4 regions of the Photobacterium sp. DNB23_23_1 genome follow, and region 2 is predicted to be linked to each of the others. Evidence: predicted binding sites of a transcription regulator. Region 2 holds the regulator's gene; each other region holds the start of a gene.
The links. Region 2 encodes CRP, which controls carbon source genes, mostly activating them, when cyclic AMP is high. Its sites were predicted from a motif close to TGTGANNNNNNTCACA; they were not measured.
Positions count from the first base shown of each region.

Region 1 (2,207 bases), on a different contig from region 2:
GCAGATGCCAAGGTACGGAATTTTGTTTTCACGGGCGTATTGTGCAGTTTGGATTTTACCTTCTACACCGCGGCCGCCGAAGCCACCAGGAACCAAGATAGCATCAAGGCCTTCCAGTACTTCTGTACCTTTAGACTCAACATCCTGAGAATCAACATACTTGATCTTCACTGACAGACGGTTCTTAAGACCGGCATGCTTCAGTGCTTCATTCACTGACTTGTATGCATCTGGTAGTTCGATGTACTTACCCACCATACCGATAGTCACTTCGGCTGTTGGGTTGGCTTCTTCGTAGATCACCTGTTCCCACTCAGTCAGGTCAGCTTCTGGAGCTGTAATACCGAAGCGCTGACAAACCAAGTCATCCAGGCCTTGAGCCTTGATAAGTTGTGGGATCTTATAGATAGAATCTACGTCTTTCATTGAGATAACTGCTTTTTCCTGCACGTTACAGAACAGGGCGATTTTCGCACGCTCGTTAGCAGGGATGTTACGGTCAGAACGACATACAAGGATGTCAGGCTGGATACCGATAGAAAGCAGTTCTTTCACTGAGTGCTGAGTTGGCTTGGTTTTCACTTCGCCAGCTGCAGCCAAGTATGGAACAAGTGTCAGGTGCATGAACATTGCGCGTTCACGGCCTAGCTCAACCGCTAGCTGACGGATTGCTTCCATAAATGGTAGAGATTCGATATCACCTACAGTGCCGCCAACTTCGACGATAGCTACGTCGTGGCCTTCTGCACCTGCAATAACACGTTCTTTGATCGCATTGGTGATGTGTGGGATAACCTGAATCGTTGCACCTAGGTAGTCACCACGACGCTCTTTACGCAGTACATCAGCGTAAACACGTCCCGCAGTGAAGTTATTGCGCTTGGTCATCTTGGTACGGATGAAACGCTCATAGTGGCCTAGGTCAAGGTCAGTCTCTGCACCGTCTTCCGTTACGAATACTTCACCATGCTGAATTGGGCTCATTGTGCCTGGGTCAACGTTGATGTAAGGGTCTAGCTTCATCATGGTCACGTTAAGACCACGCGCTTCTAGAATAGCCGCCAGCGATGCTGCAGCAATACCTTTACCTAGTGAGGATACGACCCCGCCCGTAACAAAAATGTAATTCGTCGTCATGTTTTACCTGGAAGATTGGTATAGAGGATAAAATGTATCTGGACGGGAAATTAGTATACCAGACACACTTTATTGCCACAACGTGAAAACTATCACAGCACGTTTGGTTTTTTTTTGTCTCAAATCAATTCTACTAAACTAGATGACTATAGATTGAGCATTCATCCGTGTGACTGCCCTTAACTCCCCCACCTCGCTTACTTTGTCTTCAGCTCGCTACGCTTGACCTCATCCCAGATAGCATCCAAATATTCCAGGGAGCAATCGTCAATACGCTTTCCTCTTTCTAGCACAGTTTTCTCCACTTCGCGAAAACGACGCTCGAATTTCTGGTTGGCTTTCTTCAGTGCCACTTCCGGTTTGACCTGCACATGGCGGCTGAAGTTGGCGACAGCAAACAACAAATCCCCCACTTCTTCTTCGATTTTACTTTGATCAGGTGACACTTGAATGACTTCTTCCATCACCTCTTCAATCTCTTCATGCACCTTATCGACAACCGGCCCTAGGGTATCCCAATCAAATCCATGCTTGGCACAGCGCTTCTGGATTTTATCGGCCCGGATGAGCGCAGGCATCGCTTGCGGGATGTTAGCCAGCACACTGGAATCCTCCCCTTTGACTGAACGCTCCTTGGCTTTCTCCGCTTCCCAGTTGGCATTGATCTCGGCCTCATTGGCAAACTCAGTATTAGCAAACACATGCGGATGACGACGGGTCAGCTTCTCGTTGATACCACGGACCACATCATCAAAATCAAACAGCCCCTGCTCTTTGCCAAGCTGGCTGTAGAAAATCACCTGGAACAACAGATCACCGAGCTCCTCACGCACATCATCCCAATTCTGCTGCTCGATAGCATCAGCCACTTCGTAAGCTTCCTCCAGAGTATGCGGCACAATGGACGCGAAGGTCTGTTTCAAGTCCCAAGGGCACCCCTGCTGTGGGTCGCGCAACGTGGACATAATCTCAACCAATTGCTCAATGGGCGCTTTGTTCTCGCTCATACTGTGATTTCCTTTCTTTGGCTAAAAAAAGCGGGTCGCCTTCGCTTCCCGCTTCAAATAGTT
Region 1 is NZ_JBNNXT010000039.1:31,015-33,221, reverse strand. It holds gene ACVA53_RS19790 (CTP synthase) at 1-1,137, opposite strand, end outside; gene mazG (nucleoside triphosphate pyrophosphohydrolase) at 1,335-2,144, opposite strand.
Region 1: a site for CRP is predicted at 1,219-1,234, ahead of ACVA53_RS19790 (CTP synthase). Genes of this name have one in related genera too.

Region 2 (2,207 bases):
CAGTTTAGCTCGCTGTTGCAGCAGACGGTCAGGGAACTGGTCGATCAGGTGCCAGAGCAAGCCATGCGAGATCCGGCCTTTCTCTATAGCGGGCGGTTATGGGGTTTGGACTACGCGACTTATGAGTTGCTGGCGGCAGAAAGCGAATATGCTGGATGGCTAGCTGCCCATGGTTTTGGGGCCAACCACTTTACCGTTAGCCTGAACCAGCTTGAGCAGTTTACCGAGGTGGCTGAGGTCAATCACTTGCTGCGCCACAACGGGTTTGAGATCAACAGCGCTGGCGGTGATGTTAAAGGTAGCCCTGAGGTGATGCTTGAACAGTCATCGACTATGGCCGACAGGGTCGAGGTTGGGTTTTTGGATGGCGTTTATAGCATACCGGGCGGGTTCTATGAGTTTGCCAAGCGCTACCCGAAAGAGGACGGTGAGTTATATACCGGTTTTGTCGAGGCGTCGGCAGATAAGATCTTCGAGAGCACGGACGCCAACTAAATCAGGGTAACCTGCCTGAAACCGGTTATCTAATTCTGCATATTCCAAGCGCCTGTGGCTCATGTGGTCACAGGTGTTTCATGTGTCTGGATTTAGTGCTTGAGGCTATCGAGTGGATACCCCTGCTGGGACTCCGGTGTCTGGCGTTTCACCTTCTCATGTTGTTCAAGGTAGTGGCGGCTGTCACTGAAGCCTGTCATCTCAACGGTATCGGGCAGCGGCGAAATGACTCCGCGCTCGGTGTGGTGGGAGCGATGTGGTGAGAAGCGTTCGATGTCCATACCGGTATTCCATTACAGGTGATGAGGATTAATATGCACAATGTAGCATTAAGTCGCGTAGATACAAGCACAAAAAGAGTGATGGGGTAGACAGTAATGTCCTGTAAGTATGAAAGTGGGTGCGATGGGCAATAAAAAAAGCCGCATAGTGCGGCTTTTTGAGTTTTTGCTAGTAAACCGGGTTGTTTAGCGTGTGCCGTAAACAACGATAGTTTTACCATGGGCAGAAATCAGGTTCTGCTCTTCTAGCATCTTCAATATACGACCAACAGTCTCACGGGAACAGCCAACGATCTGGCCGATTTCCTGACGGGTGATCTTGATTTGCATGCCGTCTGGGTGAGTCATTGCATCTGGCTGTTTAGCCAGGTTCAATAGTGTCTGAGCGATACGGCCTGTTACATCCAGGAATGCCAAGTCACCGACTTTCTGGCTAGTCACCTGAAGGCGGCTGGCCATCTGCGCAGAAAGGCGCATTAGGATGTCTGGGTTAACTTGAATTAGCTGGCGGAATTTCTTGAAAGAAATTTCTGCAACTTCGCAAGGGGTCTTAGCTCGAACCCATGCAGTACGCTCTTGGCCTTCTTCGAATAGGCCTAACTCACCGATGAAGTCACCTTGGTTTAGGTAAGACAGGATCATTTCCTTACCTTCTTCATCCTTGATCAGGACCGCAACAGAACCTTTTACGATGTAATAGAGCGTTTCCGCTTTTTCTCCCGCATGAATCAAAGTACTCTTTGAAGGGTATTTATGAATGTGGCAATGGGAAAGAAACCACTCTAGAGTTGGATCTGTTTGAGGTTTACCTGGAACCATATTACTAACTTCCTCTGCGTTTGTTGCCCAACAACGACGTCCATTAAAAATGTGGCTGGGCCTAACCATAATTAGTTCGTCGTTTAGGATATTCAGTCAACCGCTGGGCTGCAAGCTCACGTGAATAATTAGTTCAGATTTTATCTTTTTTCGGCGCGCTTTTCTTGATATTGATCTATGTGAAATGGCCATTTTGTAGTCATAAGTGTGCACATGATCACACCGTTGCTAGATTGTGCCAAAACCCCCTATAAGTTGTAAGGAGAAACCAATGCAATCACGAGTGAAATGGGTCGAAAATATGACCTTCCTAGGGCAGTCAAATTCAGGTCACAGCGTGGTGATGGATGGCAATGGTGGCGAAAAAGCGCCGAGCCCAATGGAGCTGGTACTGATGGCTGCGGGTGGGTGTAGTTCGGTGGACGTGGTGGATGGGCTCAAATCTGCCGGGCAGAAAATTACGGCTTGCGAAGCGCAAATCAACTCGGTTCGTCGTGAGCTGGCTCCTCGTATTTTTACCACTGCGAACCTGCATTTTGTGGTGACAGGTGAAAATTTGGATGAAGCCGTTGTAGCCAAAACCGTGGCCGACTCGTTGGAAAAATACTGTTC
Region 2 is NZ_JBNNXT010000003.1:188,521-190,727, forward strand. It holds gene ACVA53_RS03795 (2-oxoadipate dioxygenase/decarboxylase family protein) at 1-495, shown strand, start outside; gene ACVA53_RS03800 (hypothetical protein) at 588-776, opposite strand; gene crp (cAMP-activated global transcriptional regulator CRP) at 963-1,595, opposite strand; gene ACVA53_RS03810 (OsmC family protein) at 1,867-2,207, shown strand, end outside.

Region 3 (2,207 bases), on a different contig from region 2:
CGAAGCCTTCACGACGCATGTTTTCGATCAGGATAGACAGGTGAAGCTCACCACGGCCTGAAACACGGAAACGATCTGGGTTATCCGTTTCTTCAACGCGAAGTGCAACGTTGTGTACCAACTCTTTCTGTAGGCGCTCAAGAATGTTACGTGAAGTAACGAACTTACCTTCTTTACCTGCGAACGGAGACGTGTTGACCTGGAACGTCATGGTTACAGTTGGCTCATCAACAGACAGAGCAGGCAGAGCCTCAACCGCGTTCACATCACAGATAGTGTCAGAGATTTTCAGTTCACCAAGACCTGTAATTGCAATGATGTCGCCCGCCGTTGCTTTTTCAACTTCGTGACGCTCAAGGCCAAGGTAACCCAATACCGTACCGACTTTACCGTTACGTGTCTTACCATCAGCACCCACAATAGTAACCTGCTGGTTTGGTACCACAGAGCCACGGGTTACACGAGCAACACCGATAACACCCACGTAAGAGCTGTAGTCTAGCTGAGAGATTTGCATCTGTAGGCTGCCATCAACGTCAACGCTTGGGGCGTCAACCGTATCAACAACCGCTTGGAACAATGGCTCCATGTTCTCGCCAACTTCACCTTCATCCATTGTTGCCCAGCCATTAAGAGCTGAAGCATAAACAGTCGTGAAGTCTAGCTGCTCATCTGTTGCACCTAGGTTATCAAACAGGTCAAATACTTGATCCATAACCCACTCAGGACGTGCGCCCGGACGGTCGATCTTGTTGATAACAACGATAGGCTTAAGGCCGTGGGCAAACGCTTTCTGAGTTACGAAACGCGTCTGAGGCATTGGGCCGTCAACAGCATCAACAATCAACAATACAGAGTCAACCATCGACATGATACGCTCAACTTCACCACCGAAGTCGGCGTGTCCTGGAGTATCTACGATGTTGATGCGGTAATCATTCCAGTTAATTGCTGTGTTCTTAGCAAGAATGGTAATACCACGCTCTTTTTCGATGTCGTTGGAATCCATTACGCGTTCTTCAACGTCACCGCGAGACTCTAACGTGCCAGACTGCTGAAGCAGTTTGTCAACCAGGGTGGTTTTACCGTGGTCAACGTGCGCAATAATTGCGATATTTCTTAATTTATCGATCTGTGGATTAGACATGGATTCACATTCACTCAGAACATGCAGCAACCGGATGGCGCTACTTGGTTAAAAAAACGGCTCATAATCTAACAGATTTTACGCCAAAACCCACGTAATATGTGATTTATATCACCGCCTTTTTCGTTCTACTTGCTCTAACCAGGCATTTTGCTGCATCGCAGGCCAGTAAAGCCCCCCTCCGAACGCCTTTTCTATCAACTTTTCCCGGCCGAGCCAATTGACAATATATCGCGCTGGGCTAATGTAGATACGCGCACCATTAAAGGGATAACAACCCATACCGCACCAACTTGGTGCAGCAAATCCCCATAACAGTGCAAGTGATGGACAAATTCAGCCTCAAATACCTGCTAAGTGCGCTATTTTGGGGCTTTGAAAAGTTGGCACAGTTATCGCATTGTCTTTTAGCAATAGAGCGAAACACGCTCATTCCTAATTTATTGCGGCCTGATGCCCAATCTAACACCGGAGGTTATTCAAGATGTCAGTAGAAAGTGTACTAGCGCTGATCCAGGAAAATGAAGTTAAGTTTGTTGACCTACGCTTTACCGATACCAAAGGTAAAGAGCAGCACATCTCTATCCCATCCCACCAGATCGATGCTGACTTCTTTGAAGAAGGCAAGATGTTTGATGGTTCTTCTGTTGCTGGTTGGAAAGGTATCAACGAGTCAGATATGGTAATGATGCCGGATGCAGCTAGCGCGGTACTAGACCCATTCACAGAAGATGCAACACTGAACATCCGCTGTGACATCCTAGAGCCTGCAACAATGCAAGGCTACGACCGTGACCCTCGCTCTATTGCCAAGCGTGCTGAAGACTTCATGCGTGCAACTGGCGTTGCAGACACTGTATTGATCGGTCCTGAGCCGGAGTTCTTCCTGTTCGATGACGTGAAGTTTGCCACTGATATGTCTGGTTCTTTCTTCAAGATCGACGACGTAGAAGCGGCTTGGAACACAGGTTCAGATTTCGAAGGCGGTAACAAAGGCCACCGTCCTGGCGTGAAAGGTGGTTACTTCCCAGTAGCACCGGTTGATTCTTCACAAGACATC
Region 3 is NZ_JBNNXT010000044.1:31,563-33,769, forward strand. It holds gene typA (translational GTPase TypA) at 1-1,147, opposite strand, end outside; gene glnA (glutamate--ammonia ligase) at 1,632-2,207, shown strand, end outside.
Region 3: a site for CRP is predicted at 1,248-1,263, ahead of typA (translational GTPase TypA). Genes of this name have one in related genera too.

Region 4 (2,207 bases), on a different contig from region 2:
ATCAAGGCCACAAAACAGGATAGATAGGCATGATGTCGTTGATCAAGCGTGGGGTAGCGGCCTATGACCGCTGGTGTGAAAAAATGGGGCTAGTGCCCGAGAACCGTCGTTGCTGCGCACCGGTCCGCTATGACAGTGACGACTCGCGCCATCCCGCGAATAGAGGCAAACAGGAGGGCGGTACAGTAAAGGTCAAACCTGATGCTGATTGATAGCCATTGCCACTTCGATTTTGCGCCGTTTTGTGATGATCCCGAGTACTACTTGGCACTATCGCATCAGGCCGGAGTTGGGAAAATCGTCATCCCGGCGGTTGGCCAGCGAAACTGGCAAGCAGTGCGTGATCTGTCAGCCCGTTTTCCCCAGCTTTACTTTGGTTTAGGGTTGCATCCTTTTTTCAGTGTCGAGCATGATGTTAGTACCTTGATTCAATTGGAATATGAGCTTGCGTCGGAGGCCGAACAACGAGAAAAAAAACAATCACACTGCGTTGCTGTCGGGGAATGTGGACTAGACTTTGCCATTGTGAATGCCGACCGGGATCAACAGATTTCGTTATTGGCAGCCCAGTTACAGTTGGCTAACCGCTTTGAATTACCGGTCATACTCCATTGCCGCAAGGCTTTTCCCGAATTGCTTCGGGTTTTGAGGCAAAATATGCCTATTGCTGGTGGGGTGTACCATGGATTTAGTGGCAGCCATCAACAAGCGGTGCAGCTTATTGATCTAGGTATCAAAATTGGGGTCGGTGGAACGATTACATATCGCCGAGCCAATAAGACTCGAAATACAATAGCCGCACTGCCATTGGATGCACTTCTGCTTGAAACAGATGCACCCGATATGCCAGTAGCTGGGTTTCAAGGGGAGCCAAACCGGCCCGATCGGTTGGTGAAGGTGCTGGGTGAACTGGCAGCAATCCGAACGGAAAGCGAACAGGAAATTAAGCAGGCAACTAGCTTAACCACTGCTGAACTTTTCCGTATTCCAATGTGAAGCGCTGTCACAAATTAAACGTTTGCGTGAATCGTTTGCGCGAAACCGTGACGTAGCTCACATTTAGGATTGAACTTTCACTCTCTTTCCTTGCAAACTGTGATGTCGGCGTTATTTTATCCGCCGCTGCATGAGTATAATGCGCCGGACTCTTAATGAGCCGAATTGTCGAGACGCCAACTTAACTAAAGGGAAGCCATAAACTATGAGCATGTTTATGAGCCTGGTTGGGATGGTCGTACTGCTAGGTCTTGCAGTACTTCTATCTGATAACCGTAAAGCTATTAATCTACGTACAGTGGGTGGCGCATTTGCCATTCAATTTTGTTTAGGTGCATTTGTTCTTTATGTACCTGTTGGCCGTGACGTACTGTATGGTATGTCTACAGCCGTTGCCAACGTTATCGCTTATGGTAACGACGGTATTAACTTCCTATTCGGTGGCCTGACTTCAGACAAAATGTTTGAAGTGTTCGGCGGTGGCGGCTTCGTGTTTGCCCTGCGCGTACTACCAGTAATCGTTTTCTTCTCTGCACTGATCAGCGTACTTTACTACCTGGGCATCATGCAGGTTGTGATCAACATCCTAGGTGGTGGTCTACAGAAAGCACTGGGTACATCTCGCGCCGAATCCATGTCTGCAACAGCTAACATCTTCGTTGGTCAAACGGAAGCACCTTTGGTGATCCGCCCGTTCGTACCAAAAATGACTCAGTCTGAGCTGTTTGCGGTTATGTGTGGTGGTCTGGCGTCTGTAGCGGGTGGTGTACTTGCTGGTTATGCCTCTATGGGTGTACCTCTAGAGTACCTAATCGCCGCTTCATTCATGGCAGCTCCTGGTGGTCTTCTATTTGCTAAGATCATCAAACCTGAAACTGAAGAAGCTGTTGAGCAGCTAGCAAGCGATGCTAATGACGCTGACGACAAGCCAGCGAACGTTATCGACGCAGCAGCAGCGGGTGCTTCTTCTGGTATGCAGCTTGCGCTAAACGTTGGTGCAATGCTTCTTGCGTTCATCGGTCTGATTGCGCTAATCAACGGTATGCTAGGTGGTATCGGTGGCTGGTTCGGTATGCCACAGCTGACACTAGAGCTTATCCTTGGTTATGTTTTCTCTCCTCTTGCATTCCTAATCGGTGTGCCATGGGAAGAAGCAACGATTGCCGGTTCATTCATCGGTCAGAAGCTGGTAGTTAACGAATTCGTTGCTT
Region 4 is NZ_JBNNXT010000007.1:21,443-23,649, reverse strand. It holds gene glgX (glycogen debranching protein GlgX) at 1-27, shown strand, start outside; gene ACVA53_RS06440 (hypothetical protein) at 30-212, shown strand; gene ACVA53_RS06435 (TatD family hydrolase) at 202-996, shown strand; gene ACVA53_RS06430 (NupC/NupG family nucleoside CNT transporter) at 1,202-2,207, shown strand, end outside.
Region 4: a site for CRP is predicted at 1,043-1,058, ahead of ACVA53_RS06430 (NupC/NupG family nucleoside CNT transporter). Genes of this name have one in related genera too.